3 regions of the Sporosarcina sp. So3-204 genome follow, and region 1 is predicted to be linked to each of the others. Evidence: riboswitches for the same ligand, from Rfam matches in the RefSeq annotation. Region 1 holds a riboswitch; each other region holds the start of a gene.
What was found. A riboswitch is a leader RNA that binds a small molecule or an ion and turns the genes downstream of it on or off. The one in region 1 is predicted to bind S-adenosylmethionine.

Region 1 (10,053 bases):
TGTATAGATGACGAGTGGAACGATAACACCTTGCACGCCAATGGTTGTACCAGCAATAATTTTCGTGAATGGCAAAATGAAAAACAATAAAATAATAAATGGAATAGATCTAAGAATATTGACGATTAAATTAAATAGATTGTAGACGAATTTATTCTCAAAAGATTGGCCAGGTCGGGTAAGTACTAACAAAATCCCTAACAGTACACCGAGAACAACTGAAAATACGAGGGAGACAGTTACCATTTGAAAAGTTTCTACGATTGATTTCCAAATAATCGGAACCCATTTATCAATAAAATTCGCATCATTGTTCATGTCTTACCCCTCCAATTCTTCTGTACCGACGCCTTGTTCAGTTAAGAACTGTAACGCTTTTACAATATTTTCTTTTTCACCAACGAGGTGAATGACCAAGTTTCCGACGATGCCATTTTTTAGTTCAATAATATTTGCAGATAAGATATTCGGTTTTACGTTAAATTTTTCTGTCGCAAGCGCAAGAAGCGGTTGACTTGTTGATTCGCCTACAAAAGTGAGTCTTGTAACAGCACCTGTTAGGCTTAGTTGTTGAATTAAAGAAGGAGATAGTTTCCGTTGTGAGATCGTGTTGAGAAACGTCTGAGTTGTAGGCTCCTGTGGACGTGAAAATAAATCGATTGTCGTGCCTTGCTCTATGACATTCCCGTCTTCCATCACGTAGACATAATCACAAATCTTTTGGATGACGTTCATTTCATGCGTAATTAGTAAAATCGTAATTCCGAGTTCTGCATTAATTTTTAATAGAAGATCTAGAATGGATTCTGTCGTTTCAGGGTCTAGTGCGCTTGTTGCTTCGTCACTTAACAGTATTTCTGGTTCTTGCGCAAGAGATCTTGCAATGGCGACACGCTGTTTTTGTCCGCCTGATAATTGATTTGGAAAAGATTTATGTTTATCGGATAAACCAACAATTTCCAAGTATTTAATGACACGCTTTTTCGTTTCTTCTTTATCAAATCCGAGTAGTTTTAACGGAATAGCGATGTTATCGTAAACAGTTGCTGTTTTAAGTAAATTAAAACCTTGGAAAATCATGCCGATTCCTTTTCTTGTTTCACGTAATTGATTCAAAGGAAGGGACATGATTTCCTGTCCCTTTATGAATACTTGGCCTTCAGATGGTCTTTCAAGTAAGTTAACACATCTGATTAACGTACTTTTACCAGCGCCACTATAACCAATAACGCCGTGAATTTCACCTTTTTTAACGTGGAGGTTAACGTTTTTTACTGCTTCAACAACGCCGTTTTTCGTTTCAAATGTTTTTGTAACGTTTTTTAATAAAATCATATAGTCCATTCCTTTCTACAACAGAGTCAATTTCATAATTACCTTAACTTGCTACAACGACACAACATATTGTTCGAGAACGGTTCAACTCGACTATATGTTGTGGTGGTGTGGCGATAAAATCCTATTATGAAATTGATTGAACAGAGTCAATTTCATAATTACCTTAACTTGCTACAACGACACAACATATTGTTCGAGAACGGTTCAACTTGACTATATGTTGTGGTGGTGTGGCGATAAAATAATATTATGAAATTGATTGAACTGGTAACTTGTGTAGAAGGGGAGTGACTCAACCTTACCAACCTGGGATGATTGAGCCGCCGAATTCCTCTTCTACAAACTTTTTAACTTCTGGAGATTGATAAGCTTTTACTAGTTTTTTCAGAACTTCATCATTTTCGTTTTCAGCACGAACAACGATGTAGTTAACATATGGTGAGTCAGTTGATTCTAAAAGAATTGAATCTTCTTTCGGGTTAAGACCAGTTGCAATCGCAAAGTTTGTATTGATTGCAGCTGCAGCAAGCTCGCCAAGTTGGTTCGGAATTTGTGCTGCATCTAGTTCGATGAATTCAAGATTTTGTGGATTTTCGATTACGTCATGAATATTAGCTGTTTCTTTCTTCGCTTCATCTAATTTAATAATACCAGCTTCTTGAAGAATGAATAATGCACGTGATCCGTTAGTTGGGTCATTTGGTAGTCCGAATTTTGAACCGTTTGGAAGGTCTTTCATGTCTTTATATTCGTTTGAATAAACAGCCATTGGGTTTAAAATTGTTTTTCCAATTGTAACAAGATCTGTACTGTGGTCTGCATTAAATTTATCTAGGAATGGTTTATGTTGATAACTATTTACATCTAAATCGCCTTCAGATAGAGCAGTGTTAGGAATTACGTAGTCAGAAAATGATTTGATATCAATTTCCAGTCCATCTTTTGCTGCAATTTCTTTTACTTTTTCCATAATTTGTTCATGTGGGCCACCCGTAACACCAATTAAAAGTTTCGATTCATTAAGTGCGTTGACTTTTCCTTTGTCATCTTTTCCAGTTCCACAAGCTGTAAGGATACCGAGTAATAATACGATTGACAATAAAATACTAACTTTTTTCATTTGAATTCCCCCTGTTTTTGTATGTATATTTATTTTGAAGACTGTGTTAATAATATTATTGATTGAAGCGAAAGGCGGCGACTCCGACGGGATTAGCGAGACAGGTGAGACCCTGGAAGGAGCGTAGCGACTGAAGCGGCTAACCGCTCGCCCCGCGGAAAGCGTCCGCCTGCAGCGTAAATCAACACTGGATGTTAACAATACTTATTTTGAAAAATCAAAAAGCCCCTCTATCAAAAATAGAGAGGCACACTTATGTATGGCTAATAAGATCGTCCTCTCTCATCTTTCAAAACAAAAACATTTTGCAGGATTTAGCACCTGTCTATAGCAATTACTATAGATGGTTGCCGAGCTTCAACGGGCCAGTCCCTCAGCTACTCTTGATAAGAGATTTCTATTTAATTTTCAAATTGGTTCACACCCACATATTACAATGTAAAGAATACACTGTCAATCTAATTCTACTATTTTGTCGTTATTTGACGAAATGACTTAGATTAATTAATAGAAAAAAGCGTGGGATAATAAAATCCCCACACTTTTTGCTTAATTTTTATGTTTTAAAAGCTTTCTTTTGAGCTTATGTGTGTATTCTTGAACTTCTTTTATTCCAAATAGGAAATAGGAACCTACTACTGTAATTCCGAAGATCCCTACACCAACAATAAAAGTCAACCATTTATAATCAAATACTAAGTACTGACTTGAATAATAAACAACGACTGTAATGATGATAATTGGCAAAATCGCACGGTAAAACTCTAATTCCTTACTGAAAACGCCCATTTTTAATTTATACTTTCTATTAGCATAGGCGATTAACATGATAAAGTTTGTAACAGAACTTACTAATGTACCCCAGGCAATCGCTGCGGCGCCCATAGAGTCTACGAGCGACATAATGATTGCAATGTTGACCCCGAAGACGTTTATTAAACTAAAAATAACCGGTGCCATGGAGTCACCTTTAGCATAGTAAAAGCGTGTGATATACGTGTTTGCCGCAAGGAAATACATAGCTAGTACAAAAATCGCTAATATGGGAGCTGTTATAGCTGTTGACTGTGCATCAAAGTTCCCGTATTGGAAAATAACTTGTACTAAGTTTTCCGAATAAAAATAAGAGAAAACTGTAACTGGAATGAGCAATAATAACAAATAATGCAAGCCTTTGGAATAAAGACTGCGAATCGAAGTTACATCATTGTCATTTTCTTTTAAGCTTAATATTGGATAAATAACCGTTGTTACTGCAGTAATTAATATGGCCTGCGGAAATTGCATAAGTTTTGATGCATAGTTTACAGATGCAATCGCTCCTTCAGATAACATACCTGCAAAAAGCCGTTGAAGCAAGGCGTAAAGCTGGATAGTTGCGCCACCGAGCATGATTGGCATTATCATATACCATAATTGTTTTGATGATAAATTATGTTTAAAGGAAATACCTACAGGATGCGTTTTTAATTTTCGGTAACCAACAACCAAGAAGTAAACCATTAAGATTGAGCTTGCCATCGCACTAATTCCGTATGCAATTGGACCAAAGAAAAATGATAAACCTACTGCAATGACTAAAAAGATTGCATTATAAATTAATATAGCAAAACTTGATAAATGAAACTTTTGATTTACATTTAGTAATCCGCTATACCAAGATGAAAGGACAAGTAAAATAGAAGAAGGTAACATCCAATAGTAAAGATGTTTAGTTAATCCGATATCTTCTTGGCTAAGTCCACTCGCAACTTTCTCGCTATTGAATAACGCCATTATTGGATCAGTAAATAATAATAAAACGACTGTCATGGCTGATACGAGAAACAATACAATTGTAAAAGATTGCTTAACGAAAAGTGCTTTATCAGTTGTGCCGCGACTATAAATAGAAATGACAGCTGTCGTAAAAGCACCACCGACAACTAAGTAGAGAAAGTTTGGAATCATATATGCGGTGAAAATACTGTCCGCAATATAACTGCTACCATACTGATAGCCAATTACGATTTCACGAAAAAAGCCAAACAGACGAGCAACGACATTTATTATCGCAACAACGCCAACAATTTTAACAAATGAATTCATATGCCGTCCCTACCTTCATTGGTCGACTTCGATAACATTTAACTCTTAAAAGGGCCATAGCGATATCCGTTTTATTAATATAGGCATATCTATAAGATACAGCTAGAAAACTCTTGGAAACATTAAAAGTTAGGCGATTGGAAGTGAACAGTAATTTGCTGAGAACGAGTATTTGTTTCATAAACGCGTCACAGCCTTTTTCATTAATTTTAGACCTTTCAATGCTTCCTGATTAATAAAATTAGAAACTTCCTTCGTTTTCATAATCGTATTCTCCCAGTCATTGCTTAACTTTTTAAAGACGTCAGCAATTGCATCATCATTTACTTTTAGGTCGTCCATTTGTAAGCAACGATCAGATAAGCCGACAAAAGACATGAAATCTTGAACCTTAGTATGGTAAGAGATTGCAATGATTGGTGTCTCCGAACTAGTTGCGAGTATTAAAGAATGTAGCCTTGTCCCAATTACTAAATCGAGATTACCGGTTACTTCAAGTAAACGTTCTGGTACAAGATTTTCATCAATAATTTTCGTGTTTTCTTGATGAGTCATCTTTTTTTGGATATCTTTTGTAACAATGACGTCTTGCGGGAATTTCGTTGCAAAGAAAGTTATGGTGATATTGTGTTGAGCAATGGCATTGTCAAGATTTCTCGCCATACTTGTCGTATATTCATCATATAATTTGACGTCACCCTTAGGCCAATAGTTGGCATTATAAAAGGGAACTGCTGACACACCGACATTGAGTGGTTTTTCGCTATATTTCATTCTGTTAACTTTCATTGAAAAGGCAGGGTCACCAACGATATGAATTTCTTTTTTTACGCCAATTTTCTCTAGAAGTTGTTTTGATTTAGGATCTCGAACAGAGATATTCGTTGCGTATCTGCACATTGCTCGAATACTAATTTTGCCGGATATTGTATCTAGGGGACCAGCTCCACAACCGTAGATAATATATGGAACTTTGCTTTGCTTGGCCATCATTGCATATGTCCCGTATAGATGTGCTTCTCGTCTGTAAAAGTCCATTAAAAGACCTCCACCACCTATAATCAGGAGATCGAACTCTGAAACGTATTGTTTGTTGTTTTTGAATGTGTGAAAGAAAGTTTTATATAAATTACTTTGTTTATAATATAATGGGTAACTTTGTACACCGTATCGTTCGGATGTTTGTTGTGTGCTGTTACTAAAAACGGTAATGTCTTCAGGGGATACTGAAAATACTTCTTTTACTTGTTGGAGAATCCCAAATAAAATGGACTCATCGCCATTATTATCATTTCCATAATTCCCCACAATTCCAATCTTCATTAAACTACATCCTTTATTCTTTTTATGTTGCGATTATACCACATCAAACTATTATCTATGTAAATCAATTATACGTCAAATATGGATGATGTGTTTTACGCATCACCCACATTTTATATTCTATTCAATATTTTACAGGTTGAACTGATGATTCATGCTTTACCAAACCGTTGATTTCCGTTCCGGATAGGGCTTCGGTACTTTCGAAGTCCCGCTTTGGCGGACGGTCCGACAAGTGCAGAAAGATAGAGTTCAATCCATCTCTCCTCGTCGTCGCTCAAAAGCGTGCTCTCAAACGCTACGCTTATTGGTCGCAAAAGCCGTTCTGCGTAACGGCTCTTCCTGTGGGGTCTCACCTGGACACGCTTTTCCCGTTGGAGTCGCCGCTCTCCACTTCAATCAACTAGATGCAGTATTATTTATCTCACTAATATAGATTAGTTATTTAACAGTATCAATCACTCGTACATAATCCTTACTTACATAGACAGGTTGAGAGTAGAGTTGATCGGATAAAATTTCGTACCAGCCATTTGTTGCTGAGCTTGTGATGATGACGGGCATGCCTGCGCTTGTATACTTAAATAGTTCTTTGTTATTTATAGAAGTAGGAACAGTTCTGACGTTTAAGCCAGGTGTTGTTGTTAAGCCGATTGTATATGGGTTTTTCGCATCTTTATAGCCCATTTCTTTTTCTGCGCGGTAATAATGACCTGCGATTTTTGCACCCCAGAAAGGGTCAGAAGCATATTTCACGTTGAAACCGACAGCGTTAGAGCCAACAACTGCACCGTTTGCATAGGGACCACTGAAGCGACCGTTTGCGAGAGGTGTTTTTGGTGTAATGTAGTTTGGCTGTAAGAACTTTGTGATAAGTTCATCTATATTAGCAGCGACAGTATCAAAGTTTTTGTTTAGTGGGTTTGTGTCATAGACATAAAGCCCAAATAGATTATTATAAGTTTGTGCATGATCACTCATACCGTATGCACTTTCATGTTGTGCAAGTGCTAAAATAAGCATGGCATTAATTTGATGTTTTACTTCGATATCCTTTAATGTTTTACCGAGTCCAACTAATTTACTTTTAGTAGTGGCATCTTTATATTGAGATAAATTCGTTTTCTCAAGTTCAGTTAACTTTTTATCAATATACTGGTTTATCTCGTCTGCGCTGTAGTTAGTTTTTGATCGTGCAGGAAGAAATTGATAGTAGTTATATGATTCTCCAGCAGTTGTCCCATTAGAATTGGTGAAGTTAATCCCGTTCCAACTATAGTATATAGCATCTTTTTTCATGAAGGCGGGCGCTTTACCATAGCTATAGCTTCCAGCGCTTTTTCCGGTAGCGTGGTTGTATAGTTTATGTGTTATTTCGCCATTAACATTTTCGTAATAAGAACGTCCTTTACTCATTGAAAATGGAATGAGTGAGACATCAGCTAGTTTTAAATTACCTACTTGTCCTGCAAGTCGAACTCTAGCATTTGTGCCGTCACTTCCAAGGTATTCCATTTCAGTATTTGCTGCAACAGGCATCTGATCTTTAAGTGTCTCGGAGTAAAGTGCAACATATTTATTAGTAACGACAAAACCTGCATTCATCTTTATGATTTTGTCTTTTAGAACAATGACTTGTGAACTTTTATTCATGGCTTTTTCTGCATCTGTGAAATTCATAAATGTTTGATTGCCAACAAGTGTGCTATTTGAAATTTCTTTTACAGAATAAATCGGGATATCAGCTTGTGGATCACCTGTTAATAACATTAACCGATGTATAAATGTAGCTGATTGTGCGACAGTAGCATTATTTAAAGGTTTAAAGTTGCCATTTTCTCCTTTAATAATGCCTAGAGCTGCACCGTTAGCAACGGCTTGTTTATAATCATCAGAAACTAGATTTGCATCTTTAAAATCTAAAGTAGCAACTACTTTTTTAAATTTTAAATGATCCATTACACGATCCAAAATAATCGCCATATGTTGACGGGTGATAGCGTTATCAGGTTTAAATGTTCCAGCTACTGGATAACCAGTAATGATTTCGGCTGCCGCTGCACGCTGAATGTCTACAGCATAAGCGTGTGTTGTCGGGACGTCATTAAAGGTAATATCTTCTCCACCTTTAAGATTCAAAACACGTGACAGATAGGCTGCGAATTCCCCGCGCGTGACGATATTATTAGGTGAGTAGCTACCATTCGAGTTTTTCTCTAAGGCATTTTTAATGATTAAATAACGTAATCCTGGCTCATGTTCGTGACCCGAAATTTCATCCGCTGAAGCAGTAGTTGTGTTTAATATCAGCGAAAGTAGTAGCACAATAAATAATACATGTAATGATTTTTTTTGCATTATTATTAACCTCCTATACTTGTCCCTTAATACTAACAGAGATAGTCTAATAGTTTAAGAACTAAATGGTAGAGATTGAAAACTACAACTTTAGTTTAATAGTATAAATTGATATTTTTTGATAGTATTAATGAAGCAAGATGAAGGGAAGGTGGACAGCTCTTTATAAATAAAGGGTGATTATATGCTGAAAAAAATGAATAGAATACTACTCCTTTTAATGATTATATCAGTTGTGATTTCGCAACCATTTAAAGTGAGTGCACAACAAACAGTCGTACAAGATTTACCGTTATCAGAAGGGGTTCAATATAATAAATATACATATAAAGATGCGTCTGTGAACACGATTGACCATTTAAAGATTAATGTTGGAAACCCAAACACGAAGGTGCAGTTAGGACTACCGCCCGCCGTTAACGGGAAAGAATCTACAACAAATATGGCAACACGCCATTCAAAAGAAGGGAATCGTGTTGTAGGTGCTGTGAATGCAAGTTTTTTCGATATGAGATTAGGCTATCCGTTATTTTTATTAGCTCAAAATAATAAGATCATCAACGGTGGGGCTATTTCAGTTGGTTCAGATCAATATATGAATGTCCCTACTGCATTCGGTATGACTGCTGATGGAAAAGGGCTTATAGATAACTTCAAATTTGATGTCTCTCTTTCGCATAAAGGAATAAACTATGAAATGACAGGTTTAAACCATTCGCGAAATCCTGGTAATGCGGTAATTTATACGCCACAATTTTATAGTAAGACAACGAACACGAATGAATATGGATTTGAAATCGTTGTAGACACTGGAAAAGTGGTAACAGAGAATACATTCGATCAAACGTTAACAGGGAAAATTATAAGTATTTCAGCTTACGGTTCGAAAGTAACAACAACAATACCCGCTACCGGTTTTGTTATATCAACGCAAGGTGGGGATTGGCATAAGAAGCTTTCACCTTTAAAAGTGGGAGATGAAGTAAGTACGAACTTTTCGATTGATAAGCAGTGGCAAGACGCTGATTTCGTTTTAGCGAGTGGCCCTTACTTAGTGAAAGACGGGAAACCTTACATTATGATGAGTACATCAAGCGCGCGAGCGAAAGAAATTGCACCGCGAACTGTAGTCGGGGTTAGTAAGGACAGACAAACTGTACACTTCATAACTGTGGATGGTCGTCAAAGTCATAGTAAAGGTATGAATATGTCTCAACTAGCTAACTATTTAATTACATTAGGTGTGGACCGTGCAGTGAATTTAGACGGTGGTGGTTCTACAACAATGGGCATACGAAAATATGGAAGTAATAATGTTGTATTAGCTAATTTACCGTCAAACGCTAATAACTTCCAACGTCTCGTATCGACTACGCTTTTAGCAGTAAGTACAGCACCTACTGGAAAAGCGGCTCATGCGAAATTTACAAATAGTACAAACTATGCAACATTACTAGCAGGCGCATCATCGAACGTTGCTGTGCAATATATGTTGGATGCTAATTACAATACTTTACCACTGGGCAATCGTGTTTCACTTACATCACAAAATGGCACATTAAATGTTAAAGGGTTTGGATTTACAACGACGAAACCAGGGGACGATCGTATCTACATTAATTATGATGGACAAGCTGTACAGTCATTCCCGGTAAAAGTTGTGGATGCACCAACGACATTAACTGTATCTCCGAGCGTAAACACTGTTAATCTTGGTGAAACGGTGGGCTTTAATGTGAGTGCAAAAGATGCGAATGGAAAGGATCTAGTCTATCATCCATCTCAATTAAAGTGGTCTGTTGAAGGGAATATAGGCACGATTACGA
Region 2 (10,053 bases), 1.2 Mb from region 1:
TACAATAAATGACGTTAGGGAAAGAAAATCGCCTCTCCACGAAACAGGAGAAAGAGATGGAATTTCACTAACGTCATTTTCTTATAAATTTGGGGCCAATTTAAGTAGAAACAGGCTTTATATACGTTCTTAGACGTATATAAAGCCTGTTTTTTTTTGATCAATTTTTTAGGGTTATTAAGCTTAGAACTAGCACATAATAGAGATTGTTAGAAAAAATATTGGAAGGTGATATAAGTATGCAGCTATTTGAAGTAGAACCATTATTTGAAGGACAAGTACATGAACGGCTCCAGTTTAAGTTTGTATATGAAGGAAATGACTACCAAGGTCTTTTTGAAGAAGGGGAGATTAAATGGTATCATCCAAAACCCGAAGAATCGCTTGAAGAAGCGGTTATTGACGTTATTGAATCTAAAGTTCACGATTTAATAAAAAATTACTTACAATAAAGAAAAGAGCCTCACACAGAAAAAATGGCGTGGGGCTCTTCTTTATTAAAAGTTTGGCATAACTTTCCTAGCGAAAAGTATGAGCCAAGTACTAAGAACAAAAGGCATAGTAAATGCAGGAAGTCCGAATGGGATGAGCCAGGTAGACAAGCTAGCTGTTACAGGTACGGTTAATGCGGCACCTATGACGCCTGTTAATATTGCATAGCGATTCTCGCTTGTATTGAATACAACAGTAACAGCAAGAATTGTTAAAATCGCATTGTATCCGTAAAGCCCCATATAGATTAAAGTATTCTCAGCACCTAGTCCATAAGCAACTAAAAGAGAAGTTGCGTTACCAATTATTGCATACACGCCAAATCTCCAGCCTGCCCAAAATATGGCCACGAATATCAATATTCCAGATAAAATCGAATGGAGGAAAAAGATTTGTCCGATGCCATTCATTGCTCCTTGTAGCAAGTCGATTTTGCCGGCGATATCTAATTGCCAGTGAGATAAATCCTGTGGAGCCAAATCGGGTGATATTTTGAACGCTTGTAGTTTATAAGCGGATAGAAGGACTAACCATGAAACAATAATATATGGAAAAGTTAATACTGGTATACCTGTATTTTTCATAGCATGCATCATAGCAGCTGTAACAACTGCTGAAAGTGCCGCCCCAAATAGAGCTATAATCCAATGATTAGGTCCTGTTAAAAACAACATTAAGGCAAGTCCAGTTAGTACAGGATTAAATCCATGAAGACCCAAGTTTATACTTTGTTCATCTGCGCCACCTATTTTTGCTACGCCAGTTCCTATTAAAGCGGATAAAAGCGCTATAATTCCTAGTTTAAATGACATAGAGGTGATTGCAAGTAGAATAATGATACCAGTAATAACATTATCTATAAACATTACTTGTGATATTCCTTTAAATGATGCTGAAAGGAATGAAACAAGTGTACCTCCGGTTCGTGGCTTTCGTATTTCGTTTGGCATAACACTCTTCCCTTCTGATTGGTTAGTACTCCTTTATAAATGTTTTTATGTTGTTAAGGCGATTAAATCTATGCCGTCAATAAACTGTATAAAGGAACCTTTTTATTTTACTCGCTTTTAATTCACATTGAAAGGGTAAATAGTTCCAAGTTCCTAGAATTAATTAATATTGCCAAATGGTATAAGCGCGGCCAAACTGGGCAAATTGACTAATGTATGATTATTTTTAAACGTAATTCTATTTCATAGTAATTTATTTTTTTACCAAAGGAGGAAATTTATCAATGCATTTATTACCGCGTGAAATTGACAAGCTTATGATTGTCGTAGCAGCAGATGTTGCGAAGAGACGAAAAGAAAGAGGACTTAAATTAAATCATCCTGAGGCTGTAGCACTCATCACGTATGAAGTGATTGAGGGAGCCCGCGATGGAAAAACCGTAGCACAGTTAATGGAGTACGGGGCAAGAATCTTGGGAAGCGATGATGTTATGGATGGTATACCCGAAATGATTCATGATATTCAGGTAGAAGCAACTTTTCCGGATGGAACCAAACTTGTAACTGTACACACACCGATTAAATAAAAAGTGACAGGAGGACTACTTAATGATACCGGGACAATATATTTTGAAAGATGAAGATATCATTATTAATGAGGGAAAGCTGATTCACCATGTAACAGCTATAAATACCGGGGATCGTCCTATTCAAATAGGATCTCATTTTCATTTTTATGAAGTGAATGAAGCGCTAAAATTCAACAGAGAAGATGCATTCGGAAAACGTTTAAATATTCCTGCTGGAGCAGCTGTTCGTTTTGAACCTGGTGATGAAAAAGAAGTTGAACTAATATGTTATTCAGGTGAACAGAAGGTCTATGGTTTTAATAATAAAGTTGACGGTTCAGTTGAAAGAGGGTGTAGTCATTGAGTTTTAATGTTCCTAGAAAGCAGTATGCACAAATGTATGGACCAACTACAGGGGATTCTATTCGCTTAGCAGATACAGATTTATTTATCCAAATTGAAAAAGACCATACCAAATATGGTGACGAAGTTGTTTTTGGTGGTGGAAAAGTAATTCGGGATGGTATGGGGCAGCATCCTTTGGCGGTGCGAGCAGATGGTGTAGCGGATGTAGTCATAACAAACGCAATTATCTTAGACTATACCGGGATTATTAAAGCAGATATTGCAATTCGTGATGGGAAAATTGCTGGCATAGGAAAAGCTGGTAATCCACTAATCATGGATGGTGTAGATATTATTATCGGTGCTTCAACTGAAATTATTGCCGGGGAAGGTACTATCGTGACAGCTGGCGGAATAGATACCCATGTTCACTTTATTAATCCAGCACAAATCGAGACTGCATTAGCATCTGGTGTTACAACGCTAATTGGTGGGGGTACAGGACCAGCGGCAGGATCAAAAGCAACAACCGTATCACCAGGTGAATGGAATATACATCGTATGTTAGAGGCGGCAGAAGGAATGCCTATTAACGTAGGTTTTACGGGTAAGGGACAAGCTGCATCCGAAGGGCCACTTGAGGAACAAGTACTCGCAGGTGCAATTGGTTTGAAAGTACATGAAGATTGGGGTTCAACGGCTTCAGCACTTGATTATGCGTTAAGAGTAGCAGATAAATATGATGTGCAAGTAGCCCTTCATGCAGATACTTTGAATGAGGGTGGGTTTATGGAAAACACCATGGCGGCAATTAAAGATCGTGTTATTCATATGTATCATACGGAAGGCGCTGGCGGCGGTCATGCCCCAGACTTAATCAAATCAGCGAGTTATATGAACGTATTACCATCATCTACGAACCCCACATTACCATACACGGTTAATACAGTAGATGAACATCTCGATATGTTAATGGTTTGTCATCATTTAAATCCATCTATTCCGGAAGACTTAGCATTTGCAGATTCACGGATTAGACGTGAAACAATTGCTGCGGAAGATGTCCTGCAAGATATGGGTGTTTTTAGTATGGTTAGCTCTGATGCGCAAGCTATGGGACGAGTGGGAGAAGTGATTTTACGCACTTGGCAAACAGCAGATAAAATGAAGAAACAAAGAGGGATAATGGAAGGCGATAGCGAGCATTCCGACAATAATCGTGTCAAGCGATTTGTAGCGAAATATACGATTAACCCCGCTATTACACATGGTATCTCTGAACATGTCGGCTCAATTGAAGTTGGAAAGATTGCCGATCTCGTCATTTGGTCACCTGCATTTTTCGGCGTAAAGCCCGAAATGATTTTGAAAAATGGGTTTGCTGTAGAAAGTTTAATGGGTGATGCCAATGCGTCGATTCCGACACCACAACCAGTTATATACCGCCCTATGTACGCACAATATGGTAAGGCGCTTTCCTCAAGTTCAATCACATTTATTTCTCAAGCTGCTTTTGATAATAAAGTGCATGAGAAACTAGGCTTGCAGAAAATGATTCTTCCTGTCCGAGGTATCCGTAATTTAACAAAGAAAGATATGAAGCTAAATTTTGAAACACCTGAAATTACAGTAGATCCACAAACTTATGAAGTGAAAGTAAATGGTGAGCTCATAACCTGTGAACCGTTAGATATAGTGCCAATGGGCCAACGATATTTCTTATTTTGAGGTGAGTGCATTGATTGTAGAAGAAATTGTAACAAATATTGAACAAATGAGTAAAGATGAGATAAATGAGCGCCATATTGAAAAAGTGTATCTTGAAAGTGCTTTTCTAATGAAGCGAGTTCAGAGAGTGAAGACGGATCACGGTAAAGAAATTGGTATTCGTTTAAAAAGACCGAAAGATTTAATAGCTGGCGATGTTTTGTTTATGGATGATAAAAACTTAATCATTATTGATGTGCTTTCAGATGATTTATTAGTTATAAGTCCTCGAGACATTAAAGAAATGGGTAGCATTGCACATCAACTAGGAAATCGCCATTTACCTGCACAATTTGTAGAGGAGGATATGCTTGTTCAATATGATTACCTTGTCGAAGATTTATTGAAAAAGCTGCAAATTCCTTATAAGCGAGATGAGCGGAAAGTGAAACAAGCATTCAGACATATTGGGCATAGCCATGACTAAAAACACACTTTCCTTATTCCAACTATGCGATTCTAATTTTCCTACTGGATCGTTTAGTCATTCTTTTGGGCTAGAGACGTACATTCAACAAGATGTAGTGCAAAACAAAGAAACGTTTCAGCAATGGCTTTATGCTTATTTAAATGAGCAGCTCATCTATTCGGATGGGCTTGCTTCTCATTTAGTTTACGAAGCATTGGAAAGAGATGACTTTGAAGCGATATGGCATTTAGATCGGCTTTTAACTGTTCAAAATCTACCGCGTGAATCAAGGGAAGGAACTCAAAAAATAGGACAACGAATGTTGAAACTTGTTGAGTCTCTATATAAGATTCCCGTATTAGAAATGTATACAGAGCGAGTTCAGCAAAAAAAGTCTTTTGCGCATCCCGCGATTGTATTTACGATTGTAGGTCATTACCTAGGAGTGTCATCTTCCGATACGACAAACTACTACTTATACTCAGCCGTTTTAAGCTTGGTGCAAAATGGTGTACGGGCCATTCCATTAGGACAAACAGAAGGGCAGAAAATTATCCAGGAGTTTCAAGAAACTTTGGCGGCAACAGCTGAAAAGATTTTAAAATTAACGATAGAAGATTTTGGAATTGTTGCGCCTGGTTTAGAGTTATCACAAATGCATCATGAACGTGTCAGAATTAGAATATTTATGTCTTAATTATAAAAAGGAAGTGTTCGTTATGGGACCAATAAAAATTGGCGTTGGAGGACCTGTTGGGTCGGGAAAAACAATGTTAGTTGAAAAGTTGACTCGTCATTTAAAAGATGAAATTAGCATGGCCGTTGTCACAAATGACATTTATACAAAAGAAGATGCCAAATTTCTAATCCAAAATGGTGTACTTACGGCAGATCGCATCATTGGTGTAGAAACAGGTGGCTGCCCACATACAGCAATACGTGAAGATGCCTCCATGAATTTCTCGGCTATCGATGAACTAACCGAGATGCATCCGGATGTTGAAATAATATTTGTCGAAAGTGGTGGCGATAATCTAGCCGCGACATTTAGTCCGGAACTTGTAGACTTTTCAATCTATATAATTGATGTAGCCCAAGGTGAGAAGATTCCACGAAAAGGTGGACAAGGAATGATTAAGTCAGACTTGTTTGTTATAAATAAAATTGATTTAGCGCCTTATGTCGGGGCAAGCCTTGAAGTGATGGAGTCTGACACGAAGGTGTTTCGAGGTAATAAGCCTTTTGTTTTCACGAATTTAAAAGATAATACTGGACTTGATCAAGTTATAGATTGGATTAGAAAAAATGTCCTGTTAAAGGGATTGGATTAAAGTGGAAGAGTGGACTGGGCTTTTAGATTTAGATGTAGAAGAACGCAGTGGTAAAACTGTTCCTAAAAATGTGTACTTTCAAGGTGCGTTTAAAGTGATGCGTCCAATTTATCATGATGGTTCAGGTCAAGCTTGTTATTATATATTAAATCCAGGCGGCGGTTATTTAGATGGAGATCGTTATCGCATGAAAATTACGCTTGAGAAAAACGCCAAACTAACTTTGACAACGCAATCAGCAACAAAAGTATATAAAACACCGCGTACAGAAGCGTATCAGGAAACTGAAGTTGAACTGAAAGAAGGAAGTTATTTTGAGTACATTCCTGACCCGTTAATTGCTTATAAAAATGCCAGATATAAGCAAAAAAACGTATTCCGAATGGCGAAGGGTGCTGTACTCCTTTATACAGATATACTTACCCCAGGTTGGTCTCCTGAAGGTGAAAATTTCAGCTATGATACGCTCCAACTTATAAATGAAATCTATAGTGAAAATGAGTTAATTGCTTATGATCATGTAAGATTAAATCCATTAAACCAAAATATGAATGAGCTTGGATTTATGGAGGGATTTACACATCTAGGGTCTATGATTGTCGTCGGTGAACAGGTGGATGATGCCTTAATTGACCAGTTATATAAAACTTTGAATGAAGAAACTGCAGATAATAAAATTGGTATATCAAAGCTACCTATATCAGGATTCACACTGCGAGTATTTGCAAATAAGACGCAAACTATTGAAAGAATGTTCACTGCATGCCATAGTTTAATCAGCCAAGAGTGGTTTAATAAGAAACCCAGTTTCTTAAGAAAATATTAATGAACAGAACTCGGTTATCAACATGGCCGAGTTTTTTAAGGTTGATATGACTATGTTCCGATGATATAAATCATACAATCTAAGTACTAATTTTTAGGTATTAGAAATTTAGAGTGGATTTATGTTGATTCTTTTTTTTTTTTTTTTAGAATTAAATTTCTAGTAGTTTGACAATTCTTTAAAGTTTGTGTATTGTGATAAGCATTAACTTAATAGATTACTTTCTTATCCAGAGAGGTGGAGGGACTGGCCCTTTGAAGCCTCAGCAACAGACAATTTGTACTGTGCTAATTCCAGAAGTGTATTAACTTGGAGATGAGAAGAGAAATGAGCGTATACGCTAAACTCTTCTTTTACATAAGGAGAGTTTTTTTGTTCAGAAAATTGGAGGGGATTTAATGTCGAATCAATTATTAGAGGCTGTTAACTTACTAAAAGGAAAAAAGTGGGTAGACTTAACACATACATTTGGACCGGATTCACCACATTTTGCAGCGTTTGATGCAGCAGAGTTTACGACGTTATTTGATCATGACGATGGATTTTTTGCGCAAAGTTTCAAATTTGCAGGACAGTACGGAACACATATCGATGCACCGATTCATTTTGTGAGAGACACCAGATATGTCGAAGAATTAGATTTAAAGGAATTGGTTTTACCGCTTGTCGTTATTGACAAATCGAGTGAATCTGCTGAAAATCATGATTTTACGCTAACAGTACAAGATGTATTAGATTTTGAAGAAGTACATGGCAAAATTGACGCAGGGACATTTGTCGCGCTTAGATCAGATTGGAGCAAACGCTGGCCAAACGAAGAGGCGTTTAATAATAAGGATGCCGAAGGAAATAACCGTATTCCAGGTTGGGGGCTAGATGCCTTAAAGTTTTTATATGAGGAAAGAAATATAAAAGCAGTTGGACATGAAACATACGATACTGATTCGAGTATTGATTTTCAACGTAATAAAGCGCTACATGGTGAATACTATGTGCTTGAACAGGATACGTTCCAAGTAGAATTGTTAACGAATCTTGATCAATTACCAGCTACTGGTGCAATTATCTTTAATATCGTACCGAAACCAGAAAAAGCATCAGGATTTCCTGTAAGATCTTTTGCAATCTTACCTTAATTAAAAACGAATGTGTAAATATGAATACTATCGAAGTCTGAATTTATTAAATACATTGACTATATAGACTTGATTATTCTTTCTTAAAAGTGTTGCAAATTAAAATACATTGATGTAAAGTGATGTTAATAAACAAATCACACAACTTAATAGATTTTCTTATCTAGAGAGGTAGAGGGACTGGCCCTATGACACTTCAGCAACCGCCAAGTTTTGGCAAGGTGCTAATTCCAGCAAGTCTGAAAATGACTTGGAAGATGAGCAGACCTCTAATTTATTTTTTAGAATCATCTTCCTAGCGAAATACGGAAGGTGATTTTTTTATTTGCTTTTATTATTGAGAGGGGATTAGTTGATGGTTAATTATAAAAAAGAAACTGAGTTAGCGCAAATTGGCAATAAGAAAGACGAAAGCTTAGGTTCAATTAACACCCCTGTGTATTTTTCAACAGCATATAGACATGATGAAATAGGATTAGGTAACGGTTATGCGTATTCTAGAACGGGAACACCGACCAGGGACGTATTACAAGAAGGATTAGCACGACTTGAAAATGGTGACAATGGATTTGCTTGCAGCTCAGGGATGAGTGCAATTCAACTCGTATTTATGTTATTTGAAAAAGATAATCATTTCATCGTATCCAGAGATATTTACGGCGGCTCATATAGAATGTTCGAAATATTTGAGAAGAAGTATGGCTTTACTTTCTCTTATTGGAACGGTGAGAATCCAGATGAGTTGGAGAAACTAATCCAACCAAACACAAAAGCAATATTCCTTGAAACACCGACAAATCCATTGATGAAAGAAACGGATATTAAGGAGACTTCTAAATTCGCGAAAAAAAATGATTTACTTTTAATCGTTGATAACACTTTTTATAGTCCGTATATTCAACGTCCAATTGAAGAAGGTGCTGATATTGTCATTCATAGTGCTACTAAATATTTAGGCGGACATAATGATTTACTAGCTGGTGTCGTTGTATCAAAAGGTAAAGAGATAGGAGAAGAACTGGAATACTTGCACAATGCTTCAGGCGCAATCTTAGCACCTTTTGATTGTTGGCTTTTAATGAGAGGTCTAAAAACGTTAGCGATTAGAATGGCGCAACATGAACGAAATGCTAAACAAGTGAAAGAATACTTACTTGCTCATTCGCTTGTAACTGATGTTTATTATCCTGGTAGAGGCGGTATGGTTAGCTTCTTAATTAAGGATGAGGCACTTGTCCCGACATTTCTAAAATCATTAGATTTAATTACTTTTGCAGAAAGTTTAGGTGGAGTTGAAAGTTTTATCACTTATCCTGCGACTCAAACCCATACAGATATTCCTGAAAAAGAAAGAAATGAATATGGTTTAACAAATTGCTTACTACGTGTATCAGTAGGGATTGAACATGTAGATGATTTGATTATAGATTTTGAACAAGCTTTTGAGGTATGTAAAGATTTGTTGAAACAGAAAGTCTAGGAGAAGGAAGTGTAGTTATTGAACTTGCTAGATACTTTAAAAGAACGCATTTTAATAGGGGACGGTGCAATGGGCTCGCTTCTCTATTCACATGGCGTGGATCGATGTTTTGAAGAATTGAATCTTACACATCCCGATCAAGTACTTCAAATTCACCAAGCTTATATTGCGGCAGGTGCCGATGTTATTCAAACGAATACATATGGCGCAAATTATATTAAACTTTCACGCTATGGTTTAGAGGATAGTGTGAAGAAAATTAACCAAGCGGCTGTAAAACTTGCAAAAGATGCTGCGAAAGATGGCACGTTTATATTAGGAACGATTGGAGGTATTCACGGATCTCAGACGTTAATTGGTACAAAAGAGGAAATCAAGAGGAGTTTCCGTGAACAGCTGTATTGCTTACTTTTAGAAGGTGTCGATGGCATTATTTTGGAAACGTATTATGATTTTGAAGAACTATCGACTGTGCTAAAAATAGCACGAGAAGTGACAGACTTACCAATCATAGCGAACGTATCCATGCATGAAGCGGGTGTGCTCCAAAATGGGATGGAGCTTGCCGAGGCTTTGCAGCTGTTAGATGATTTAGGTGCAGACGTAGTTGGAATAAACTGTCGTCTTGGGCCTTATCATATGCTTAAATCACTAGAAACGGTTCCACTACTTAAGCGTGCAAGATTAGCAGTATATCCAAATGCTAGTTTTCCAGGTTATAGAGATGGGAAACTATTTTACGAAAATG
Region 3 (10,053 bases), 1.9 Mb from region 1:
AGAATTGTATTGCCTCAGGCAGCAAGAGTATCAATACCACCTTTATCGAATTCATTTATTAGCCTAGTTAAAGACACTTCTTTAGCATCGTTAATTTTAGTGACAGAAATGTTTAGAAGAGCACAAGAAATAGCTGCTTCAAATTATGAGTTTTTACTTTTATACATTGAGGTCGGATTTATCTATTGGGCTATTTGTTTCATACTTTCATTATTTCAGGGAAGAATTGAAAATCGATTAGATCGTTATGTAACTAGATGAAAATGATTTATGAGGGAGAACACAATGATTTCAATTCAAGGATTAACTAAAAACTTTGGCGAACTAGAAGTTTTGCGAGGAATTGACTTAGAAGTAAATAAAGGAGAAGTCGTAGTTGTCATCGGACCATCGGGTTCAGGAAAAACGACACTTCTTAGATGTTTAAATATTTTAGAAATACCAACATCGGGTAAAATTAAGATAAATGAACAAAGTACTGATTTTTCTAGCAAGGTTTCAAGAAAAGAAATAGATTTAATTAGAAAACAATCAGGTATGGTATTTCAAAATTACAATTTATTTCCTCACAAGACTGCACTTGAAAATGTGATGGAAGGTCCTGTTATTGTAAAGAAGCTATCAAAAGATAGTGCAAGAAAAAATGCGAAACAGTTATTAGAAAAAGTAGGTTTAGGTGACAAGCTTGATTTTTACCCATTCCAATTATCTGGTGGGCAACAACAACGTGTTGGTATTGCAAGAGCGTTGGCGATAGAGCCGCAGGTCATGTTGTTCGATGAACCGACATCAGCATTAGATCCTGAACTTGTAGGTGAAGTACTTCAAGTAATGAAGGATTTGGCAGATGAAGGGATGACAATGGTTGTCGTAACCCATGAGATGCGTTTTGCCCGTGAAGCAGCGGATACTGTTGTGTTTATGGATCAAGGGAAAATTATTGAAAGAAATAAACCTAGCATTCTTTTTACTAATCCAAAAGAAGAGCGCACTCGTAAGTTTTTAAATCTGATTCTTCAATGACAATATACAAAAGGCTATCCGCCAAATTTTGGTTGAGATAGTCTTTTGTTTTTGTCTAATAATCAAAGTTCTGGCAAAAGCTTGTAGAAAAAGATAATATTAAGGATGTAGTTATAAATAGAAGTGAGGGATTCAAATGACTAATGAAAATAATAAGGAATTACCTAAAAAAACTTGTTCTGTAGAATTACTAGTGACAGTTGAAGAAGATGTGAAAAAAGTACTAAATGGAGAAAAAACGGCTACTCGTCGTAATGGCGTTTATGCATATCCTGGAGAAGTAATGGTTCTTGATGGTAAAGAATTTACAGTGAATTCTTTATATAGACAAACTCTTGGTGAGATGACAGACGAACATGCAAAACAAGAGGGTTATGCAGATATGTCCGATTATAAAAACATGATCTTGTCTATGCATGAGGGTATGCCATGGCTTCCTACGATGAAAGTATGGGTGCATGAATTTAGTTCGGCACAGAAGTGATGTTCTAAATGAATTTTGACTTCTATAATGTGCTTGTTTTTATGCATATTGTAAGTGCTGTTCTGTCCATAGGTCCATTATTTATTTTAATGCCAATTATCAAGCGTTTACGCGGTGTTGGAATGGATATTGAAAAGGCGTACTTAGGTATTATTAATGTCATCATTCGTCTTGTTATGCATGCAGGTCATGTGCTTGTGGTTACTGGTGTTCTTTTAATTCTTAATGGACCATGGCCATGGTTTACGTCATGGGTTGTATTGACAGTTGCTGTTATGGGTATTTCTGCTGTATTCTTAGCAACAGGCTTTACAAGAGTTTTACGGGTGTTGAACGCACCAGGTAGCCGTAAAAGTGAACTACTCGACCGGTTAAATAGAACGTCCTGGCTTTATATTGGTCTTATGATCATTATGCTCTGGCTTATGGTTCAGAAACCAATACTTTGGTAAATAAATATTTCTACATAAAAAAGTTGTGCGTCTACTATTGACGCACAACTCTTTTTCAGTTTCAAGAAAACCTAAATTGTCAACGGTATATACGCTGATCGCGATGGATTAATTGGCTTGATATAGTTCCTAAAAGCCCATCCATAACATATATTACAGTGAAAGCTAAAAAGAATTAAATAATAACATGGTGGAGGTGTGAGGAACTTGTTTCAACCATCACAATATAATGAAAATGAGAACCGAAATAATAATAGCTCTAAAGATAGGGGAGTTATTCTTGCACTTTGGGGTTCAGCCATATCTACATTCGGTGACGCATTACAAACGATAGGCGGCGCAATTGCAATAGAAGAAGGGCGAATTGAAGATGCACAACAGCAACAACAACTTACTAATTTACAAAACCAAATAGACGATTTGAAAAAAGAGCAAAGAGCAAATAATACTACAAGTCCCGATATTGAAAAGCTGAACACTTTGATGGAAAAAATAGTAATGCGATTAGATAAAGATGACAGTAAATTTTAAGTAGGTAATAACGCCTGCTATTAAAAAATCACAGTTTGAAGAATAACTAGTTTTCTTTAAAAGAAGTTGACAATTCACTTTTTTATGTAGTATGATAGCTTCTAATCAACAGAAGAAATAAATAATTGTACTTTTAAAATTTAATAGACTCTTATTTAGAGTGGTGGAGGGAATAGGTCAAATTAAACCCGACAACCAGTAGATGATCTATATGAAAAGGTGCTACTTCCTACAGATTTGAATGGATTTGAAAGATAAGAGGAAGACAATTCAAACCTCTTCTAAATTGAAGCTTTTTTTTATGCTTAAATCCGAGTTAACTGATATGTATAATTAATAAAAGGAAGGAGAGAAATGAATGAGCTATAAGCTTGGTATACTCGATCAGAGTTCAGTTTTTCCTGGTACTTCTGCAAACTACGGATTTCAACATACGATTCACTTGGCCCAAATAGCAGCTTAATCCCCATAAGTATTGATTTCGCATTTAATCGCTAAAACGAATTCGATACGGATTGGTTCAGGCGGAGTAATGTTGCAACATTACAGTCCTTATAAAGTTGCTGAAAACTTTCAAGTATTATCAACTCTTGCACCTGAAAGAGTTGATTTAGGAGTAGGAAAAGCACTAGGAGGATTTCTGTTATTTAAAAAAGTACCGGAGAGTATTATTGAAAGATTTAGATAGCTCCTAGGTTATATTTTTTAATTATAATACCTAGTAAATTGATATGTTAAGTTTGGAGGAATAGAATAATGACAAGTAAATTAATAATCGAAGATATAAAAGAGAATGATAAGGAAGAAGTTAGGCAGCTATTAGTTGAAAGTTATCTGCAATATGAATATGACCATAAAGATCCTACAATGTGGGAATCATACTTGAAAGATATTACTTTTTCTGTAGATAACCCAAATGTTGATAAGATCCTAGTTGCCAAAAGTGATTTAAAGATACTTGGTAGTTTGCAATTATTTGAGTCATCTCTTAAAGCCTATAATAAACCAGAGTTAGGGATTACTTCACCGATTATACGTCTTCTTGCCGTTCGACCGAATGCTAGAGGTCTTGGTGTAGCACAAGAGTTGTTAAGGAGTGCAATTGCTTATTCGAAATCAATTCAAGCAACAGCTATTTATTTGCACACAACTGACTCAATGCGAAAAGCGATTAAATTGTATGAGTGGTTCGGCTTTAAACGTGATACAACGAAAGACTTTGGTACAGGGGAAGTAGTAGTAAAATCATATCGACTTGATCTATAAAGTTAGATTGAACCAGTTAATAAATGAAAATATAGAGGAGTGAGGATAATGAGAAGAATATTATTGCTAGCTGTTTTATCTGTAAGTTTATTGGTAATTGGTGCATGCGGCAAGGATGAAAAAGCAGCTTCAGCAAATAATCAAGTGGCTAGCAAAGAAGTAACTTTAAAAATTACTGCATCTTCAACACCGCACGCCGAAATATTAGAATTTATTGCACCTGATTTAGAGAAAGAAGGTATAAAAATAGAACTTGTTTTGACAACGGATGGAATTATTGCGAACGAGCAGACTGCGAACGGGGAACTAGATGCAAATTTTTTCCAGCATACACCGTATTTGAATCAAATAAACAAAGATTTGGGTTTGGATCTAGTTAATGTAGTCGGAACACATATTGAACCATTTGGCGTTTATTCTAAAAAGATTAATTCAATTGAAGAGTTATCTGTTGGTGCAAAAGTAGCGATTCCGAAAGATCCAGTTAACTTTTCAAGGGCGCTTCAATTATTTGCTTCAGCAAATATTATTGAATTGAGTGAAGAGAAGACTACGGATTACTTACTATCAGACATTACAAAGAATGATAAAAAAGTAGAGTTCGTTCCGGTTGATTCGGTCATGTTAGTACATTCGCTTGATGACGTAGAGGCATCAGCGATAAATACGAATTATGCGCTAGAAGCAGATTATAAACCTTTAGATGATGCTTTAATAATTGAAGGTAATGACTCCCCGTATGTGAACATTTTAGTATCGCGTCCAGATAATAAAGATAGTGATGCAATTAAGAAGCTAGCTGCTGCGTTAACTACAGAAAAAGTTAGGGAATTTATTTTAGAGAAATATGACGGAGCCGTTGTACCCGCATTTTAAAATAAAAAGAAAGGAAAGGAGGTTACTGCTTTGATTGAGTTTCAAGGTGTATCAAAAGTATTTGATAGTGGTGGGAAAAAAATTGAAGCATTAAAAGAGGTTAATTTGACGGTAGAAAAAGGGGATATTTTTGGTGTCATTGGATTCAGTGGTGCAGGTAAAAGTACGCTCATTCGCACTGTTAATCTACTAGAATATCCCACTTCAGGTGAAATTATTGTTGAAGGTAGTAATCTAGCAAAGTTATCTCCTAAAAAGTTACGTGGTGCGATGCAAAATATCGGAATGATTTTCCAGCATTTTAATTTACTTAATTCTAAAACTGTTTTCGATAATGTCGCGCTTCCATTAGTATTTAGCAATACAAAAAAGAAAGAAATTGATAGTCGGGTGGATGAAGCACTTCGTTTTGTCGGTTTGGAAGATAAGGCGAAAAGCTATCCTGACCAATTATCTGGTGGACAAAAGCAACGTGTAGGAATTGCGAGGGCGCTTGTAACAAATCCTTCAATTTTGCTTTGTGATGAAGCGACATCGGCTTTAGATCCACAAACGACGAAGTCAATATTGCAATTGCTGAAACGTGTGAACAAGGAGTTTAAAATTACTATTTTAATAATTACACACGAAATGGAAGTTATTAAGCAGATTTGTAACCGTGTTGCTGTTATGGAAGGTGGTCGAGTAATCGAATCAGGGGAGGTATTTGATATATTTGCACACCCTAAAACAGAAACTACCCGAAACTTTGTTCAGTCGGTCGTACGAGATGAAATACCTGAAGGAGTCTATAGATTACTAGAAAAAGATAATCGGATTGGTCGAATCTTCAAACTAGACTTTTTAGGTTTAAGTGCCGGTCAACCCATCATCTCCAATGCAGCAAAAAATTATGAAATTGATATTAATGTGTTATTTGGAAGTACGACAGAGATTCAAAATATCTTCTTCGGAAACTTAATTGTTGCGTTAACAGGTGCAGATACCGAGATTGAAAAGGCTTTACGGTATATTAAAAGTCAAAATGTCACGGTAAAGGAGGTTGTACTAGATGGAAATCAGCAACGAGATTATCATGAAAGCAGTTTGGGATACGCTCTACATGGTTAGTGTATCACTCTTTTTTGGAAGCATAATAGGAATATTTCTTGGAATATTGCTTGTAGTTACAAGGAAGGGGCATATTTTAGAGAATAAAATAGTGTTTTCATTAGTAAATCCAGTCGTCAATACATTCCGGTCAATTCCATTTATCATTTTACTTGTTGCAATTATTCCATTCACGAGACTTATTGCAGGAACGTCGATTGGTACGACAGCTGCGATTGTTCCGCTTGTACTCCATATTGGCCCCTATATTTCGCGGCTAGTAGAAAATTCGCTATTAGAAGTAGATGAGGGAATTATTGAAGCTGCGAAAGCAATGGGGGCTGCACCATTTAAGATTATTTTCAAATGCCTAATTCCAGAAGCTTTTCCATCTTTAATCCTGAGTATAACGACTGCGACAATCGGACTAATCGGTGCAACTGCAATGGCAGGCGCAATTGGTGGCGGTGGACTTGGTGATGTAGCAATCACTTACGGTTATCAACGCTTTAGTACAATTACCATGGTAATTACAGTAGTCATACTTGTTGTGATGGTGCAAGGTGTTCAAACGATTGGAAATTTGTTTGAACGGAAAATGAGAAGAGTGTAGAAAAATAAAAAATAGAATAGGGGAATTTAGATGAAGAAGTTTGTATTACCAATCATTTTAGTGTTGGGAGTATTTTTGGCAGCTTGTTCAGCTAATACAACAAAAGCAGATAGTAAGAAGACAGAGGAACAGGAAATAAAAGTAGGAATCAGAGGTTCGGAGCTCCGCACTTGGGAGTATTTAAAGGAAAGAGCTGAAAAAGAAGGGATAAAAATTGAACTCGTTAATTTTACTTCTGCCTTTGACCCAAATCAGGCTTTAGCTGCTGGCGAAGTTGATATAAATGCGTTTCAACATATCGCCTATTTAGATTTTTATAATGAAAGTAATAAGACTGATCTTGTCCCAATCGCAACAACGATTATCGCACCACTCGGATTGTATTCTTCTAAATTCAATTCCATAAGTGATATTCCAGATGGTGCACAGATAGCAGTACCGAATAATGCACCTAACTGGGGGCGTGCTCTACTTTTGTTGCAAGAAGCGGGATTGTTGACAGTTGTTGATGATTTTGATGGCAGTGGCGGAGCAGATAAAATAAAAGAAAATCCGAAAAATATTGAAATAGTACCAGTAGATTCGGCTAGTGCACCACGTTTAATGGAAGATACGGCTGGTTCAGTCATTAATAATGGGACAGCAGTCGAAGCAGGGCTAACTTTAAAAGATACATTAATTCATGAAAGTAAAACTGCAAAGCCTTATATAAATATCATTGCGTCTCGTAGTGAAGATAAAGATAATGAAGTGTTTAATAAAATTGTTGCGTTATATCAATCGGACGAAACGGAAAAATTTATAAATGAAACATACGGTGGTAACTATATTCCGACATTTATAACGTTAGAAGAACTAAGTACTTTTAAAGATTCTTATACAAACAAATAAGGGGAGATTTTGATAATGAAGAAATCGAAAATTTTATTGATTTTATTGGCATTATTTACATTGGTTTTGACAGCTTGCGGTAACGATAAAAAAGGAAGCGCGGAGGAGAAAACGACTTTCATAGTAGGAACATCACCTGGGCCTTATAGTGAACTATTTTTAGAGGCTGTTAAACCTATATTAGAAGAAAAAGGATATACGATAGAAACAAAGGTATTCTCTGATTTACTTTCTGCGAACATTGCAATCACAGAAGGTGCTGTAGATTTAAATGTCGATCAACATACTGCGTACTTTAGTAATTTTAATGAAGAAAAAGGTGCGAAATTGACGGCAGTAACACCGATTCCGACAGTTCCGGCTGGTATTTTTCCAGGAAGAAAATCTTCTTTAGATGATATTGCAGAAGGTGATTCTATTGGTATTCCAAAAGATCCATCGAATGCTGCAAGAGCTTATGCGCTACTTCAAAAAGCTGGCTTGATTAAATTAACAGATGGGATTGAGTTAGTTAAGGCGACAGTTAGTGACATCGAAGAGAATCCACATAACTTAGATATAATTGAAATGGATTCTGCACAAATTCCACGTTCTTTAATTGATCTGGATTACGGTGTGATACCAGGCAGTATCGTTTATTCATCTAAGTTAGACCCTACAACTAAATTACTTTCTGAAGACGTGCTGAAAAATTTAGAATTAGTCGCTGTTGTGGATGAACCAAATAAAGATACGAAGTGGGCAAAAGATGTTGCCGCTGCTTATCAGTCAGATGAATTTAAAAAGTACTTAGCCAAACATAATAAGGACGATTACTGGTTTATTCCTGAAGAACTAAAGTAAATAGGAGGTGTTTTATTGGCTCAGAATAGGCAAATTAAACTAGCAGCTTATTTAGTTGGAACAGGAATGCATGTATCGTCGTGGCGTCATCCCGCATCAAATCCAAATGCAAGTATAGATGTAGCAGCGATGCAAAAACTTGCAAAAATAGCTGAAAAAGGAAAGTTTGATATTGCGTTTATAGCGGATAGCTTAGCTGTGAATGGTGAATCGCATCCGCAAATTCTAAATCGATTTGATCCGCTAATTTTAATTACGGCATTAGCAGCTGCGACTGAGAAGATAGGTATTGGTGCAACTGCATCTACTACTTATAGCGAACCCTATACGTTGGCACGCCAGTTTGCCTCTGTTGATCATGTGAGTGATGGGCGTGCTGGATGGAATGTTGTAACAACGGCAGATGCAACTGGTCAAACTGCATTGAATTTTAGTCGTGATAGTCATTGGGAGCATGATCATCGCTATGAACGAGCAGAAGAGTTCGTTGATGTTGTGAAAGGTTTATGGGATTCATGGGAAGACGATGCATTCGTTTATAATAAAGAATTAGGCCAATTTTTTGACCCTAAAAAAGTACATGAACTTAATTATAAAGGAAAGTATTTTTCAGTCAAAGGCCCACTTAATATTGCGCGTTCTAAGCAAGGTCAACCAGTTATTATTCAAGCAGGGGCTTCGGTTCCAGGACAGCGATTAGCAGCCAGAACAGCTGAAGTTGTTTTCACGCGCTGGGATAATATAGTGGAATCAAAAAGCTATTATGCAAAATTAAAATCACAAGTAGTGGGTTTTGGAAGAAATGAAGAAGATTTACAAATTCTACATGGCATATCACCAATTGTTGGAGCGACAGAAGAAGATGCCATACGGAAATATGAGGAATTAAGTAATCTAGTAGATCCATATGAAGGCTTAAAGTTTGTCTCGGGTTATATGGGAAATGTAGATTTTTCAAAGTATGCGTTAGATTCTTTAGCGAGAGATGTTGATTTTCCAGTTGTTAATAGTATTCAAAGTAATTTTAATGAAATGAAGAAAATAATGAACGAGGAAGATTTAAAAGTAGGGGAATTGTACGCAAGGTTTTTCAGTCCTGCTAGGAAAGATTCATTTATTGGGACGCCAATTTAAATCGCGAATGAAATGGAAAATTGGTTTATTGAAAAAGCGGCAGACGGTTTTATGCTTCAATTTCCGCTATTACCGGGTGGGCTTGAAGACTTTGTTGAGCATGTCGTTCCGTTATTGCAAGAAAAAGGTATATTCAGGTTGGATTATGAAGGGGATACACTCCGCGAGCATCTTGGATTGCAAAATCCTGTCAATCAATTTTTGAAAAAGAAGGTCGTTTTAACCGAGTAGAATACTTACAGATTATATCATTAATACTATGAAAACTGACGAGATAATTAACATCTCGTCAGTTTTTTTGTGATTATTTAGAAAATATTCCGAGCTTTTCAATTCGAGAAAACGCTTCTCTAATACGGTCATGACTTTCTAATAAGCCGACGCGCACATAGCCCTCACCGAATTCACCAAATCCATTTCCAGCAGCGACTACGACATCTGCTTTGTCTAAAAGTAAATCTGCAAATGCCTGACTTGTGTATCCTTCAGGTACATTAAGCCAAGCGAAGAATGAGCCGGCAGGAGAAACGACATCCCAACCAATCCGTTCGCATTCAGCAATTAAAACATCTCTACGACCTTCGTATAGCGCAACTAGTTCCTGGACAAATTTATCACTATCATTTAAAGCGACGACTGCGGCATGTTGGATAGCAGGGAATATACTGATGAATAAATGATCTTGTAACATATTAATAGCATTGACTATATCGGAATTTCCGACTGCAAAACCGACTCGCCAACCAGCCATATTATATGACTTCGAGAGGGACAATAATTCAATCCCAACTTCTTTTGCACCTTCAGCTTGTAGGAAACTGATTGGCTTCTTTCCATCAAAGCCGATAGCA

Region 2: linked by a shared signal. The riboswitch ahead of AC3RV6_RS15845 (cyclase family protein) and the one ahead of AC3RV6_RS02945 (MetQ/NlpA family ABC transporter substrate-binding protein) in region 1 are both predicted to bind S-adenosylmethionine.
Region 3: linked by a shared signal. The riboswitch ahead of AC3RV6_RS12405 (LLM class flavin-dependent oxidoreductase) and the one ahead of AC3RV6_RS02945 (MetQ/NlpA family ABC transporter substrate-binding protein) in region 1 are both predicted to bind S-adenosylmethionine.

What each region holds. Positions count from the first base shown of each region.
Region 1 covers NZ_CM176485.1:619,178-629,230, forward strand. Annotated here, with positions in the region: gene AC3RV6_RS02935 (methionine ABC transporter permease) at 1-318, opposite strand, end outside; gene AC3RV6_RS02940 (methionine ABC transporter ATP-binding protein) at 322-1,335, opposite strand; gene AC3RV6_RS02945 (MetQ/NlpA family ABC transporter substrate-binding protein) at 1,637-2,458, opposite strand; SAM riboswitch class I at 2,738-2,851, opposite strand; gene murJ (murein biosynthesis integral membrane protein MurJ) at 3,008-4,546, opposite strand; gene AC3RV6_RS02955 (polysaccharide pyruvyl transferase family protein) at 4,724-5,869, opposite strand; gene AC3RV6_RS02960 (S-layer homology domain-containing protein) at 6,311-8,227, opposite strand; gene AC3RV6_RS02965 (phosphodiester glycosidase family protein) at 8,412-10,053, shown strand, end outside.
Region 2 covers NZ_CM176485.1:3,211,185-3,221,237, reverse strand. Annotated here, with positions in the region: gene AC3RV6_RS15890 (DUF5342 family protein) at 240-452, shown strand; gene AC3RV6_RS15885 (urea transporter) at 498-1,442, opposite strand; gene AC3RV6_RS15880 (urease subunit gamma) at 1,727-2,029, shown strand; gene ureB (urease subunit beta) at 2,052-2,375, shown strand; gene ureC (urease subunit alpha) at 2,372-4,084, shown strand; gene ureE (urease accessory protein UreE) at 4,095-4,550, shown strand; gene AC3RV6_RS15860 (urease accessory protein UreF) at 4,543-5,229, shown strand; gene ureG (urease accessory protein UreG) at 5,252-5,863, shown strand; gene AC3RV6_RS15850 (urease accessory protein UreD) at 5,865-6,689, shown strand; SAM riboswitch class I at 6,912-7,011, shown strand; gene AC3RV6_RS15845 (cyclase family protein) at 7,088-7,825, shown strand; SAM riboswitch class I at 7,982-8,089, shown strand; gene AC3RV6_RS15840 (PLP-dependent transferase) at 8,181-9,305, shown strand; gene AC3RV6_RS15835 (bifunctional homocysteine S-methyltransferase/methylenetetrahydrofolate reductase) at 9,324-10,053, shown strand, end outside.
Region 3 covers NZ_CM176485.1:2,511,454-2,521,506, reverse strand. Annotated here, with positions in the region: gene AC3RV6_RS12430 (amino acid ABC transporter permease) at 1-261, shown strand, start outside; gene AC3RV6_RS12425 (amino acid ABC transporter ATP-binding protein) at 286-1,023, shown strand; gene AC3RV6_RS12420 (ASCH domain-containing protein) at 1,160-1,507, shown strand; gene AC3RV6_RS12415 (hypothetical protein) at 1,516-1,959, shown strand; gene AC3RV6_RS12410 (hypothetical protein) at 2,167-2,490, shown strand; SAM riboswitch class I at 2,639-2,751, shown strand; partial or broken gene AC3RV6_RS12405 (LLM class flavin-dependent oxidoreductase) at 2,849-3,127, shown strand; gene AC3RV6_RS12400 (GNAT family N-acetyltransferase) at 3,247-3,756, shown strand; gene AC3RV6_RS12395 (MetQ/NlpA family ABC transporter substrate-binding protein) at 3,805-4,632, shown strand; gene AC3RV6_RS12390 (methionine ABC transporter ATP-binding protein) at 4,663-5,742, shown strand; gene AC3RV6_RS12385 (methionine ABC transporter permease) at 5,684-6,334, shown strand; gene AC3RV6_RS12380 (MetQ/NlpA family ABC transporter substrate-binding protein) at 6,365-7,225, shown strand; gene AC3RV6_RS12375 (MetQ/NlpA family ABC transporter substrate-binding protein) at 7,241-8,068, shown strand; partial or broken gene AC3RV6_RS12370 (LLM class flavin-dependent oxidoreductase) at 8,084-9,433, shown strand; gene AC3RV6_RS12365 (pyridoxal phosphate-dependent aminotransferase) at 9,507-10,053, opposite strand, start outside.